2 regions of the Exiguobacterium alkaliphilum genome follow, and region 2 is predicted to be linked to the other one. Evidence: a T-box and tRNA genes for the amino acid it is inferred to sense, from the RefSeq annotation. Region 2 holds a T-box; the other holds one or more tRNA genes.
The links. A T-box is a leader RNA that pairs with one kind of tRNA and senses whether it is charged. The one in region 2 lies ahead of KB235_RS12220 (valine--tRNA ligase), so its partner is inferred to be a tRNA-Val.

Region 1: it has a tRNA-Val gene. The T-box ahead of KB235_RS12220 (valine--tRNA ligase) is inferred to sense a tRNA for this amino acid. The anticodon was not compared.

The regions. Positions count from the first base shown of each region.
Region 1 covers NZ_CP073101.1:2,704,956-2,711,646, forward strand. The annotation lists gene KB235_RS13995 (potassium channel family protein) at 1-221, shown strand, start outside; gene KB235_RS14000 (alanine/glycine:cation symporter family protein) at 241-1,599, opposite strand; gene yidD (membrane protein insertion efficiency factor YidD) at 1,730-1,999, opposite strand; gene KB235_RS14010 (pyrroline-5-carboxylate reductase family protein) at 2,206-2,988, shown strand; gene KB235_RS14015 (DUF554 domain-containing protein) at 3,031-3,735, opposite strand; tRNA gene KB235_RS14020 (tRNA-Val) at 3,894-3,966, opposite strand; gene KB235_RS14025 (GNAT family N-acetyltransferase) at 4,053-4,610, opposite strand; gene KB235_RS14030 (DMT family transporter) at 4,678-4,992, opposite strand; gene KB235_RS14035 (DMT family transporter) at 4,989-5,339, opposite strand; gene KB235_RS14040 (TetR/AcrR family transcriptional regulator) at 5,330-5,908, opposite strand; gene KB235_RS14045 (alpha/beta hydrolase) at 6,036-6,691, shown strand, end outside.
Region 2 covers NZ_CP073101.1:2,362,822-2,369,512, forward strand. The annotation lists gene KB235_RS12195 (hypothetical protein) at 35-211, shown strand; gene KB235_RS12200 (hypothetical protein) at 208-402, shown strand; gene KB235_RS12205 (hypothetical protein) at 399-575, shown strand; gene KB235_RS12210 (hypothetical protein) at 596-805, opposite strand; gene KB235_RS12215 (hypothetical protein) at 962-1,717, opposite strand; gene KB235_RS12220 (valine--tRNA ligase) at 1,804-4,455, opposite strand; T-box leader at 4,512-4,735, opposite strand; gene hemL (glutamate-1-semialdehyde 2,1-aminomutase) at 4,783-6,087, opposite strand; gene hemB (porphobilinogen synthase) at 6,084-6,691, opposite strand, start outside.

The DNA.
Region 1 (6,691 bases), 340 kb from region 2:
AGTTACGATGGCTTGATTCGCTCTACTTCAGCATCATCACGCTGACGACGATTGGCTATGGTGATTTCGTCCCGTCGACAGACCTCGGGAAAGCGTTCACGATTGGTTACGTCATTACGGGTACCGGCATCATGGTCGGGTTCGTCACCCAAGTGTTCAACCATTTACAACAAGCCCGACTCGAAGAAGTGAAAAAGAAAAGAACGCCACCTCCGGAATAAGCGAGGTGGCGTTTTGGCGTCATGACGCCTTTCGATTACGGTTCTCGAGCGCGAGTTGCTGGTTGAAACGCTTCGTCTCAGCGATGACGACCCCTGACAAGAACAAGAGGCCAATCAAGTTCGGAATGGCCATCAAGCCGTTGAACACGTCCGAGAGCGCCCATACCAAGTTTAAGTTCGTCGTCATCGCGCCAAGTCCTGCGACGAGGACAAAGGCGATGCGATACGGAATAATCGACTTTTGTCCAAACAAGTAGTGAATCGAGCGTTCCCCATAATACGACCACCCGAGTACGGTCGAATACGCGAACATAACGAGCCCAATCGTGACGACGTAACGGCCGAACGGCCCGAGGAACTGTTCAAACGTGGCCGCCGTCAAATCGACGCCTTCAAGCCCTGAACCGATCTGTCCGCCCATGACGAGGGTGATCCCCGTGATTGAACAGACGATGAGCGTGTCGAGGAAGACTTGCGTCATCGAGACGAGCGCTTGTCTGCCCGGCATATCTGTTTTCGCAGCGGCTGCCGCGATCGGAGCCGAACCGAGACCGGCTTCGTTCGAGAACACGCCGCGGGCGACACCGTAACGGATTGCCGCACCGATGGCCCCACCACCGATTGCTTCGGCACTGAACGTGCTGCTGAAGATGAGCGCAATCGCATCCGGGATGAGCGTGTAGTTCATGACCATGATGATGAGCCCACTACCGAGATAGAAGATGATCATGATCGGAACGAAATAACTGACGACGCGTCCAATCGATTTGACGCCGCCAAGGATGACGGCACCCATGAACACCATCACCAAAATACCGGACACGTAGAGCGGAACGTCAAACGTCGACTTGAGCGCGAGCGCAACCGAGTTCGTCTGGACCCCGTTCCCAATCCCAAACGCGGCAAGCGAGGCGAACGCCGCGAACAACACGGCGAGCCAGCGCTGCTTTAAACCGCGCTCCAAATAATACATCGGCCCACCAGCCATCTGTCCCCGCTCATCCGTCACTCGATATTTGACGGCGAGTACGGCTTCGGCATACTTTGTTGCCATCCCAAAGAACCCGGACAGCCACATCCAGACAATCGCGCCCGGTCCCCCGAGCACGACAGCCGTGGCGACACCGACGATATTCCCCGTACCGACGGTCGCCGCGAGGGCAGTCATGAGTGCTTGGAAGTGACTAATGTCCCCTCGTGACGTCTTGTCTTGGTTTTTCGAGAAGGCGAGCTTTAATGCGTAAGGCAGTTTTGTGATTTGAAGGCCACCTAACCGTACTGTCAAATAAACGCCTGTCCCCACAAGCAAAATCAACAGCGGTGGTCCCCACACCAAGTCTGAAATCGTACCGATCAGTTCACTGAACGATTGACTCATGCTGAAATCCCCTTTCCCCTTATGTAATTGTACTTTTCTATTTTTTCAGAATACTTGGAACATTGTCAAAAATATTGTACTAAAACAAAAGTCCGTTCGTGAATCTGTACCTAAAACAGCGAGACGTCGATTAGACATCTCGCTGTGACGGTGGCTTCTCTCGTTGTAATGGCGCGCTCCAGTCAAACTCGTCCGGCACATAGTCGAGTCCGCCTGAATGGAACGGTTGGCAACGCAACAAACGTCGCGCGGTCAAATAGCCGCCCTTGACCGCCCCGTGCTTTTCAATCGCTTCAATCCCATAATGAGAGCATGTCGGATAAAATCGGCACGTCGGTGGTTTCAATGGAGAGATGACACGTTGATACCCTTTTATGCCACGCACAAGAATTCGTTTCATAAAAATCGCCTCGTTCGAATAGATTACTGCCATCATATCTCGTCGAATGAATTCTGTCACTTTCACTGTCCGATGTTGGATGTGAAGAAGCGGTTACATTATTTCCTTTCTTTTACAATTCGAGCATAGAAGGGGATATTCGGCTTAACATTTGTTATGATAAGCACCATGCACAAGACCGAATCTAACAGAAGAGGTGACGAAATATGAAATTATTAATGGTAGGAGCCGGTTCGATGAGCGAGGCGCTCGTCCGCGGTTGGATTGACGCCGGTCTTTCGCCGGAGACGATCACGATGACGAATCGAAGTGACCGGGCTCGATTGGACCAACTGCACAACGAACTCGGCGTCCGAATCGTGGACGAAGAAGACGTGAACGCATACGATATCGTCGTACTCGCGATGCAACCAGATGGCGTGCTTCCATATGTACGTTCGAAGACGTGGACGAAGCCGCTCCTCATCTCTGTCGCGGCTCATATCGAGCCGGCAGAACTCGAGGCCGCTTCAGGACTTCCAGCTGTCTGTGCGATGCCGAACACCCCAGTCGCCTTCCGTGACGGGATGACGGGCCTTTGGTTCGGACCAGAGACAGACGAGTCTGTTCGCGCGACAGCTACCGCACTATTTGAACGCGTCGGCCGAACCGCCGTGACGGACGCGAAAACGATGTCCGCCTTCATGGCTGCCGCCGGCTGCAGCCCAGCGTTCTTCTATGAAATCGTCGGATCGATGACACCGGTCTTGACCGATGCCGGATTTGACGAGGCGACAGCCCGACAAATCGTCGCCCAAGCGATGAAAGGATCGGCCGAACTCCTGTTGCACGAGACGCGTCCGACTGACGCCTTAATCTCGGACGTGGCCGCGCCAGGAGGCCCGACCGACCGCGGTGTCGGCGTCTTGCGCGATCGTGACTTATCCGACGTCATGTACGCTGCGCTCCGCGAAAGCGCGAAAGAAGACGTCGAACAACACCAATCATGACAAAAGGTCCGAAACGGTTGTATCACCGTTTCGGACCTTTTCTTATGAGAGCATATGTAAGATGGAAACGATGAGTGCCACGACCAATATACCCGGTAGGAGGTTGGCGACCCGGATGCGCGTGATACCCGCCAAGTTCAAGCCGATGGCCACAATCATGACTCCTCCAGTGGCCGTCATCTCAAGAATAAAGCTATCCATGAGCGATTCGGGCACAACTTTCATAATTTGAATCGCCAACAAGGCGATCGCACCTTGATACAGCAAGACCGGGACGGCCGAAAACATGACCCCGATCCCGAGCGAGGAAGCGAGGACGAGCGCGGTAAACCCGTCAATCAACCCTTTCGTATACAACACGTCGTGGTCGCCACGTAAGCCGCTGTCGAGCGCCCCGATGACAGCCATCGCCCCAATGACAAAAATGAGCGTCGCCGTGATAAAACCTTCGGCAATGCTCGACTTACTCTTTCCACCGATGCGCCGTTCCAATTGGTAGCCGACCTCATTCAATTTCTCGTCGAGTTTCCACCATTCCCCTAGCGCCGCCCCGGCGACAAGACTACCGATCACAATCAAGAAATTCTCGCTTTTTAGACCCATCTGCACACCGAGCACGACGACCGCAAGCCCGATTGCCGCCGTGACCGTCTCTTTCATCCGCTCGGGGATTCGATGGAACAAAAGGCCGAGCAACGTCCCGACGACGATGAGCGCCGCGTTGACGATGGTCCCTAACAACACCATCTCGTATCCCCCGTTTCTATATGTATTGAAAGCAATATACCAATCCGTTCCATTGGATGTCAATTGAAAAAAGAACAAAAAAAGAGCCACTTCTCGCAAGAAGTGGCTTCGCGGAAACCCATGTTCCGGTGGGTTTCGCATCGGGTTTGGCACCCAAGTGATTCTGACTGGGCTCGAACCAGCGACCTCTACCCTGTCAAGGTAGCGCTCTCCCAGCTGAGCTACAGAATCAGGTCGTGTCCTCTCTTAAGGACACTATTAATATATCAAGAAACTAATGCCTTGGCAACCGTTTTTTAAAAGTTTTTTTTATTTTTTTAACGCGACATTTCCTGACGTTGAATGTGACGGCAAAGCCGTTCTAAATCACCAGCATATACCGATACGAGCATTCCCTCGTATTCCGTATCTCGATCCCAATGAAGTCCGTTCGCTTTCGCTACACGTTGTGATGGCACATTGTCCGGATGGATGAGCGAGATAATGTCTTTCTCCCCTTCCTCGAACGCATATTGCATGAGCCGAGCCGCCGCCTCGCGACCGTAACCCATATGCCAATGCTTCGGTGCGAGCCAATAGCCGACCTCAAGTTCGATTTTGCCGTCAAGCTCGTGTAACAACGTCCCGGCATGGCCAATCGGTTCGTCGCTCTCGAACGTCATCAATTTGAGTAACCCGGTCTGTCGTCCTGTCTTGTAGCGCGAAAGCTGTCGCTCGAACCATTCAATCGTCTGCTCATCCGTGAACGGTTTTCCGTCCGGGCTGATGAACCGCATCACCCGCGGGTCTTGTAGCAGCGATTTGACGAAATAAAAATCGGCAATCGTATATGGTTCAAGCCGTAAGCGCTCAGAGTGTAACTCGACATGCTTCATCGTTCCCGCCCCTTTCATTCACAGTCTTTACTCATTAATTCCCGTTATGAGGCAGGTTGAATCCTAGTTAAGCGATGACTTTCAATCCGACGACACTCCCGATGATGAGCGTCAAAAAGAAGATACGCCAGCGGTCGGTCGATTCATTCAAGTAAAGCATGCCGAGAATGACGCCTCCGGCCGCCCCAATCCCGACCCAAATCGAGTAGGCAAGTCCAAGCGGCAACGTCTCGAGCGAGCGGGATAACAAATAAAAACTGAGCGCGAACGTCACGATCGACAAGATTGACCATTTCAAAATTTGATAGCCTTTTGACTTCCCCATGAAAAAGACGGCAATCATCTCGGCCAGTCCCGCCCCAATTAAAAATGCCCAACTCATGCTGTCTCTCCTCCTGTCACTTGTTTCAACCCGATCACACCGATTAACAGTGTGCCGATAAAGACGAGCTTCATGCCGGTGAGCACCTCGTCAAACAAAATATTCCCGACGATGACCGTCCCGACAGCGCCGATCCCGGTAAAGACGGCATAGCCCGTCCCGGCCGGCAAGACGCGGAACGACAACGCCAATAAACCGAAGCTGACGATTAGCAAGACGATTGTAACCAAGGTCGGGCCGAGCACAGTGAACCCGTTCGATAGTTTCATCGTAGTCGCCCACACGATTTCGAGCAGACCGGCGAGGACGAGCCACATCCATGCAAGTTGATCACGTTTCATGTCCATCCAATTCCTTTCTTAAAGATTTTGAAGGCAGCGCGTTGACGCTCGGAACGGTTCGTCTCGAACGTAAAGAGCGAGATGAGCGCGCCATCCAAAAAGCAATAGTAAGCGTCATACACATCGTCAAGCGACTGCTCGGGCAACGCACCCTGCTCCATCGCCAGACGGAACTGTTCTTTCTCAAACGCCTGCAGTTCAGTCTCCACGTCTCCGAGCGTTGACTCGATAAACGGTCTCAGTTCTGGTGGTGGGACGAGTAGCATCCGCTTCGTCAACATCCATGTCTCTTCTTCCCCAAAGAAACGGATCAGCGCTTGCACAATCGTCTCGATCCGTTCGAGCGGCGGGGCGTCGTAAGATTCGTCCCGTGCTGCTTTCCAAACGTCATCGTACCGTGCTGCCATCGCTTCGACGACTTGCTTGAACAATTGCTCTTTTCCGTCAATATGGGCATAGAGTGACGCTTTTTTAATTCCCACGTCCTCGGCGAGTGCGGCGAGCGAGAGCCCCTCGTATCCCTCTAACGCAAAACGGCGCGTCGCCGCTTGCTCAATTCGTTGTTTCGTATTCATGTCTATTCGGCCTCCTAACTGCTCCCTCCACTCTACCTAACGAACGGTAGGTAGTCAAGTGCGAGGATTGAACTTCCGTCTAAACAACGTCACAATCAATTTAGATAAGTGGAAAGGAAGCGTGTATATGATTGAACAGTTCAGCTTTAACTTGCCGAGCGACCGAACCGGTCAAAAACGACTTGTATCCGTCTTTCGTCCTGATTTCGTGTCGAACGACGTCCTGTTGCCCGTCCTCTATATGCATGACGGACAAAACGTCTTCCACCATGATACGAGAGCGAGCTGGGGCATCGATCGATTCATCGAGACGTCCCGATTGCCGCTCATGGTCGTCGCCATCGCCAGCCCGCCGGATTGGCTCGACCGTTATGACGACTACTCTTTTTTTGAAGACGAGATGCTGGTTCGGCGCATCGGACCGGAGCTCGCGAAGACGAGGCCGACGCTCGGCGGAAAGGGGCGACGCTATACCGACTGGCTCATGAACGAGTTGAAACCATGGATTGATGCGCGCTATGCGACAGACGTGGACGATGTCGGCGTGATGGGCAGCTCGATGGGCGGCGTCATTTCACTCTATATGATGGCGACGTATCCTTCGATTCGCCGTGTCGGTTCGTTATCGACGGCGGCCTGGTCGAACCTGGACCCGCTCATCCGTGAACTGAAACAAGCGAATCTGTCGGCACGGCTTTACATGGATCTCGGGACGGACGAGACGAGCGGCCCGTTCACGCCCGAAGACTATTTGTATACGAACGCTAAATTGGTCGAAACGAT
Region 2 (6,691 bases):
TATAGGTGAGTATCAATCATTCAGGAGGTTCCTTATGCGTCTACTTGCATCACTCATCTCACTCGGTTTTGCCTGCCTCATCTCGCTCGAACTGTGGCAAGGTCCGTTTTATAGCGGCTGGGTATGGTCCATGCCCGCGTTTTTCTTAATCGTTTCGTTCTTCCAGTTCATGAAACATGTGAATGAGCTTGAATGGGAGGAAACAAAATGAAGGGTACAATCACCGCACTGATTTTTCTCATCGTTTCGGCTTCTTACACGGTATATAGTCTCTACCTCCTATTGATCGGCCAAGCGGTCCAGCCACAATGGACCGGGCTTGCGCTCGGCGCCTTATTCACCTCATCGTACTTCCTGTTGACCAAACAGTTGCCAGCGTGGGACGGAAGTGACCACGAATGAGAGTCGTCTATTTCATTTTGATGCTCATCGCCGCGTTTCTGTACGCGGTCTATCTCGTCCATCTGTATCGGGTCGGGTTGACCGATTCGCTCTACATGCATTTCCTTTGGATCACCGCTATCGGTCTCTACATCACCTGGCTAAAACGAAGAACCTCCAGACGTCAGGACTGATGTCGGGAGGTTCTTCTCGTTTAAATCCCAAAGTGGACCAAGTCTTTCCCCTCGCGCTCAGCACGGACGATTAGGCTCGCTAAATCGCTCAACGCTTCTGATTGAGGGAATGCTCTTGACTGTGTGACGACATTATAGAACATCGACAACGATTCGTTTGGGATTATGGTGATTCCATAATAATCTAACCCGAGTTCAGGACGATGATACGAATGGAAATAGGTACGCATAATCGAACACTCCTCCATAAGCTCTTGGATAAAATCATCATCAACCTCAGTGTATCCATTATAATCTGAATTACGTATAGGTGTTTTCAAGTTTCGATCCCATAAATCAAATTCGTGCACTGGCAAACAAGAACCCATCCTTTCTCCTGATTTAATTTATTCTTTTATTGGAAAGTCTGCCGATGACGCCTCTGGTAACGAGTCCGAGAGGTCGAGCAATGTCTCTTCCGATACGTTCCCTGTCACGACAATCAGTCTCCCTTGGTCGAAGTAATACAAGCCGTTCCCTACCGGTTGATTTAAGCGATACCGCTCATTCGAAACGTCTCGTCGGTCAATCAATTCACCGCCAGTCACACTAAACGAATCGGTCGACAAAATCGTGATGCGCTCCGTCTCATCATACAACGTCCACATCTCGACCGGGCGCTCGAGCTGATTCATCTCAAAGTGGGCGATAAAGAGCTCCGCTTCAGGCAAATCCAATCCGTGTCGGACTTTTTCAGCCGCCTTGGACACGGTGAGGTGTTGAATACCATGCAACATCCACTCCTCGCCCCGTGAATAGTTGAACACGCCGAACGAATCGTCGCGATCAGGCAACCGGATGGCGATGAGTCCAAGATTATCGAGGACCGTTTCGTAGAAAACACCCTCTTTCGAGGGTTGCTCGGACGTGCCATCCGTATATTGAAGTGTGTATTGGGCCGTGACCGCATCGACAAGTCGAACGGTCCCTTTCGGCACATCTTCAATCACGGAGCCGAACACGTCTTTCTCCTCCGATGGTGATTTGGTTGCTTCGTTGATTGTTACTTCGGATTCGGTTCGTTCAATCGGCGCAGGCGTTTCCGCCATACACCCGCTCAAACCGAACACAACAAGGCTGGCGATGACCAATCGTCGCTTCATATCTCATCCACCTTTATCGTATGTAATACCTAATTCTACCAAAAAAACCTTCTTCGGAGAAATTTTCTCCAAAGAAGGTCGATGCATTACTTACGCAACTCTTCCAAACGGGCGCGGACCGCGTCACGCTTGTCGAGGTAGTCTTTTTCTTTCGCTTTTTCTTCGTCGATGACGTGAGCCGGGGCCTTGCCAGTGAAGCCTGGGTTGCCGAGTTTCTTCTGTACGCGTTCGACTTCCTTCTCATACTTCGCCACTTCTTTTTCAAGACGGGCGATCTCTTCTTCGAAGTTGATGAGGTCGGCGAGTGGGATGAACAGTTCTGCTCCCGTCATGATGGCCGACATCGACTTGTCCGGAGCCGTCAAGCCACGCGCGATTTCGAGCTCGGTCGCGTTCGTGAACTTGCCGATTGTCGCCTCGTTCGCGCTCAAGTAGCCTTGTGTCGCCTCATCCGACGTCGAGATGAAGAGTTGAATCGGTTTCGACATCGGGGCGTTCACTTCCGAGCGGATGTTACGGACCGAACGGATGACGTTCATGACCGCCTCGAACGCAGGGACTGACTCCGCGAAGTGGAGGTCGTCACGGCGTGTCGGGTAGCTCGCACGGACGATCGAGTCGCCTTCGTGCGGCAAGTGCTGCCAGATTTCCTCTGTGAGGAACGGCATGAACGGGTGCATGAGACGCATGATCGAGTCGAGCGTATGCGCGAGCACCGAGCGTGTCGTCGCTTTCGCCGCCTCGTCCTCACCGTAGAGCGTGAGTTTCGCCATCTCGATGTACCAGTTACAGAACTCTTCCCAGATGAAGTTGTACAGGTAGCGACCGGCTTCGCCGAACTCGTACTTGTCGACGAGACGCGTCACTTGGTCGACCGTGTCGTTCAAGCGTGTGAGAATCCACTTGTCGGCAAGCGTCTTCTCGCCTGAGAGGTCGATGTCCTCGAACTTCATGCCGTCCATGTTCATGAGAGCGAAACGGCTCGCATTCCAAATCTTGTTCGCGAAGTTCCATGTCGATTCGATTTTCTCCCAATAAAAACGGAGGTCGTTACCTGGCGTTGACCCGGTGAGGAGGAACCAGCGGAGCGAGTCCGCGCCGTAATGGTCGATGACTTCCATCGGGTCGACGCCGTTCCCGAGCGACTTCGACATCTTGCGGCCTTCCGAGTCGCGGATGAGACCGTGGATGAGGACGTCGTTGAACGGTTGCTTCCCTGTGAACTCGAGCGATTGGAAAATCATGCGCGATACCCAGAAGAAGATGATGTCGTAACCCGTGACGAGCGCGCTCGTCGGGAAGTAACGGTTGAAGTCTTTCGCATCCGTGTCCGGCCATCCCATCGTCGAGAACGGCCAAAGCGCTGACGAGAACCACGTGTCGAGCACGTCTTCGTCTTGCGTCCAGTTCTCGCTGTCCGCTGGTGCGTCTTTCCCTACATATACCTCGCCCGTCTCGTTATGGTACCAGGCCGGGATGCGGTGGCCCCACCAGAGCTGACGGCTGATACACCAATCGCGGATGTTCTCCATCCAGCGGAGGTACGTGCCCTCGAACCGCTCTGGGACGAAATTGACTTTCGTATCGTCATGTCCTTGCGCTTCGAGCGCCGCTTTCGCGAGCGGCTCCATGTCGACGAACCACTGTTTCGAAAGATACGGCTCGATGACCGCGCCCGAACGTTCCGAGTGACCGACCGAGTGCGTGTGCGGCTCGATCTTGACGAGCGTGCCGTCCGCTTCTAAATCTTTCACGAGTTGCTTGCGGCATTCGAAGCGGTCGAGCCCTTCGTACTTGCCTGCGTTCTCGTTCATCTTGCCGCCTTCGTCCATGACGAGGACGCGCGGGAGTTCGTGACGGTTCCCAATCTCGAAGTCGTTCGGGTCGTGTGCCGGTGTGATCTTCACGCAGCCTGTACCGAACTCCATGTCGACGTAGTCGTCCGCGACGATTGGAATCTCACGGTTCATGACCGGGAGCATGATCGTCTTGCCGACGAGGTGCGCGTAACGCTCATCTTTCGGGTTGACGGCAACGGCCGTATCGCCGAGCATCGTCTCCGGACGCGTCGTCGCAATCTCGATGTGGCCCGAACCGTCCGCGAGCGGGTACTTCATGTGATAGAACGCGCCTTCCACTTCTTGATAAATGACTTCGATATCCGAGACGGCCGTCTTCTGAGCCGGGTCCCAGTTGACGATATACTCGCCACGGTAAATCAAGCCTTTCTCATACAAGCGGACGAATACTTCCTGAACCGCTTTTGAGAGCCCTTCGTCGAGCGTGAAGCGCTCACGCGAGTAGTCGAGGCCGAGGCCAAGTTTTGACCACTGGGCACGGATCGTGTCCGCGTACTCGTCTTTCCACTCCCACGTCTTCTCGAGGAACTTCTCGCGTCCGAGGTCGTAACGCATGATGCCGTCCTCACGGAGCTTTTGTTCGACTTTCGCTTGTGTCGCGATTCCAGCATGGTCCATCCCTGGGAGCCAGAGGACGTCATAGCCTTGCATGCGCTTCAAGCGCGTCAATAAGTCTTGGAGCGTCGTGTCCCACGCGTGTCCGAGGTGAAGTTTCCCCGTCACGTTCGGTGGCGGGATGACGATCGTGTACGGCTGTTTCGAGTCGTCCTCGTCTGCTTTGAATACGTCGTTCTCTAACCAGTAGTCGTACCATTTCGCTTCCGTCGCACTCGGGTCGTACTTCGTCGGCATGGTGATTTCGTTTGTCTCGTTGGCCATATATAATGCCCCCTCTATAAAATGTAAACACAAAAACGGCTTCTCTCGTCCTATACGCTAAGGACGAAAGAAGCCGAATCTTCCGCGGTACCACCTTAGTTCGCCAAACACGTTGGCGCCCTCAAAATCGAATAACGGTCGATGGACCGGACCTCTCTACTCGCGTTCAAAAGGTCAGCTCCGAGGCGACTTCCGCACCATCCTTCGCGGCCTTGCACCAAGCGGCCGCGTCTCTGGGAAAGGATGGTTGTTGCGTACTATTCCTCATCATAGCTTTTGTTCGTATCTGTTAAACAATTGTAGCGACAGAAGCGGGTTCCGTCAAGATTAGAGTGAAAACTCTTCTTGTAGCTCTTTGAACGTCGCTTCGACCGCTGCGAGCGTCTGCTCGATGTCCTCGTCCGTATGCACGGTCGAGAGGAACAATCCTTCGAACTGTGACGGTGGCAAGAACACGCCGCGCGCCGCCATCTTCTGATAATACGAGCGGAACATCTCGAGATTGGCCGATTTCGCCTTCTCGAAGTTCGTCACTTTCTCGTTCGTGAAGAAGAAGCCGAACATCGACCCGGCACGGTTCGTGTCGTGCGGGATGTTGTACTTCTCGCCCGCTTTCGTGAACCCTTCGGCGAGACGATCCGCTTTGCGTTCGAACTCGGCGTAGTGCTCAGGCTTCAGTTGCGACAGCGTCGTGTAGCCGGCGATCATCGCGAGCGGGTTTCCTGAGAGCGTGCCCGCCTGGTAAATCGGTCCTTGCGGCGCGATTTGTTCCATGATCTCGCGTTTCCCGCCGTATGCACCGACCGGAAGGCCGCCGCCGATGACTTTCCCGAGACACGTCAAGTCCGGCGTCACACCGAAGTAGCCTTGGGCACAGTTGTAGCCGACACGGAAGCCGGTCATGACCTCGTCAAAGATGAGGAGCGCGCCGTTTTGTTCCGTGATCTCACGAAGTCCTTCGAGGAATCCTGGCTGAGGCGGGACGAAGCCCATGTTGCCGGCAGCCGGCTCGACGATGACACCTGCGAGGTCATCGCCGTACTTCTCAAACGCGACGCGGACCGCTTCTAAGTCGTTATACGGCACCGTGAGCGTATGGCTCGCGAGTTCTTTCGGCACGCCCGGTGAGTCCGGGAGACCGAGCGTCGCGACACCGGATCCGGCTTTAATGAGGAGCGAGTCGCCGTGGCCGTGGTAGCAACCTTCGAACTTTAAGATTTTCGTCTTGCCCGTGTAACCGCGTGCGAGGCGGAGCGCCGCCATCGTCGCTTCCGTACCCGAGTTGACCATACGCACCATCTCGATTGACGGGACGCGGTCGATGACGAGTTCCGCCATCTTCGTCTCGAGCTCAGTCGGTGTCCCGAACGTCCAGCCCTTCTCTGCCTGCTCTTGAATCGCTTTCGTCACGACCGGGTCGCGGTGACCTAAGATGAGCGGCCCCCAAGAGAGGACGTAATCGATATATTCGTTGCCGTCGATGTCGTACACACGTGAGCCTTCACCGCGTTCAGCGAAGATTGGTGTCATCCCGACTGATTTATAGGCACGGACCGGGCTGTTTACCCCGCCCGGCATGAGCGGACGTGCTTGTTCGAACGCCGCTTCTGAGCGTGTTTGTTTGTAGGTCATGCGTAGTCTCCTTCCAAATAGCGACAGACGTCTTTTGCGAAATACGTGACGATGAGGTCCGCGCCGGCCCGTTTAAAGCTGACCATCGTCTCCATGACGATGCGTTGCTCATCGACCCAGTCGTTCAAGGCCGCCGCTTTGACCATGGCGTACTCTCCGCTCACGTTGTATGCCACGATCGGCATATCGAGCGAGTCGCGCATGTCACGGATGATGTCCATGAACGCGAGCGCCGGTTTGACGATCATGAAGTCGGCGCCTTGCTCGACGTCCGATTGTGATTCACGGAACGCCTCGCGACGGTTCGCCGGGTCCATCTGATAGCCTTTCCGGTCACCTTCACCTGGTGCCGACTGCGCCGCGTCACGGAACGGTCCATAATACGCCGATGCGTACTTGACGCCGTAACTCATGATCGGGATATGACTGAACCCGTTTTGGTCGAGCCCTTCCCGAATCGACGCGACGAAGCCGTCCATCATCGAGCTCGGCGCGATGATGTCTGCACCCGCTTGCGCTTGCGTGATCGCCGTCTGCACGTGAAGCGGCAGTGACGCGTCGTTATCGACGTCCCCGTTCTTCACGATGCCGCAGTGGCCCGTTG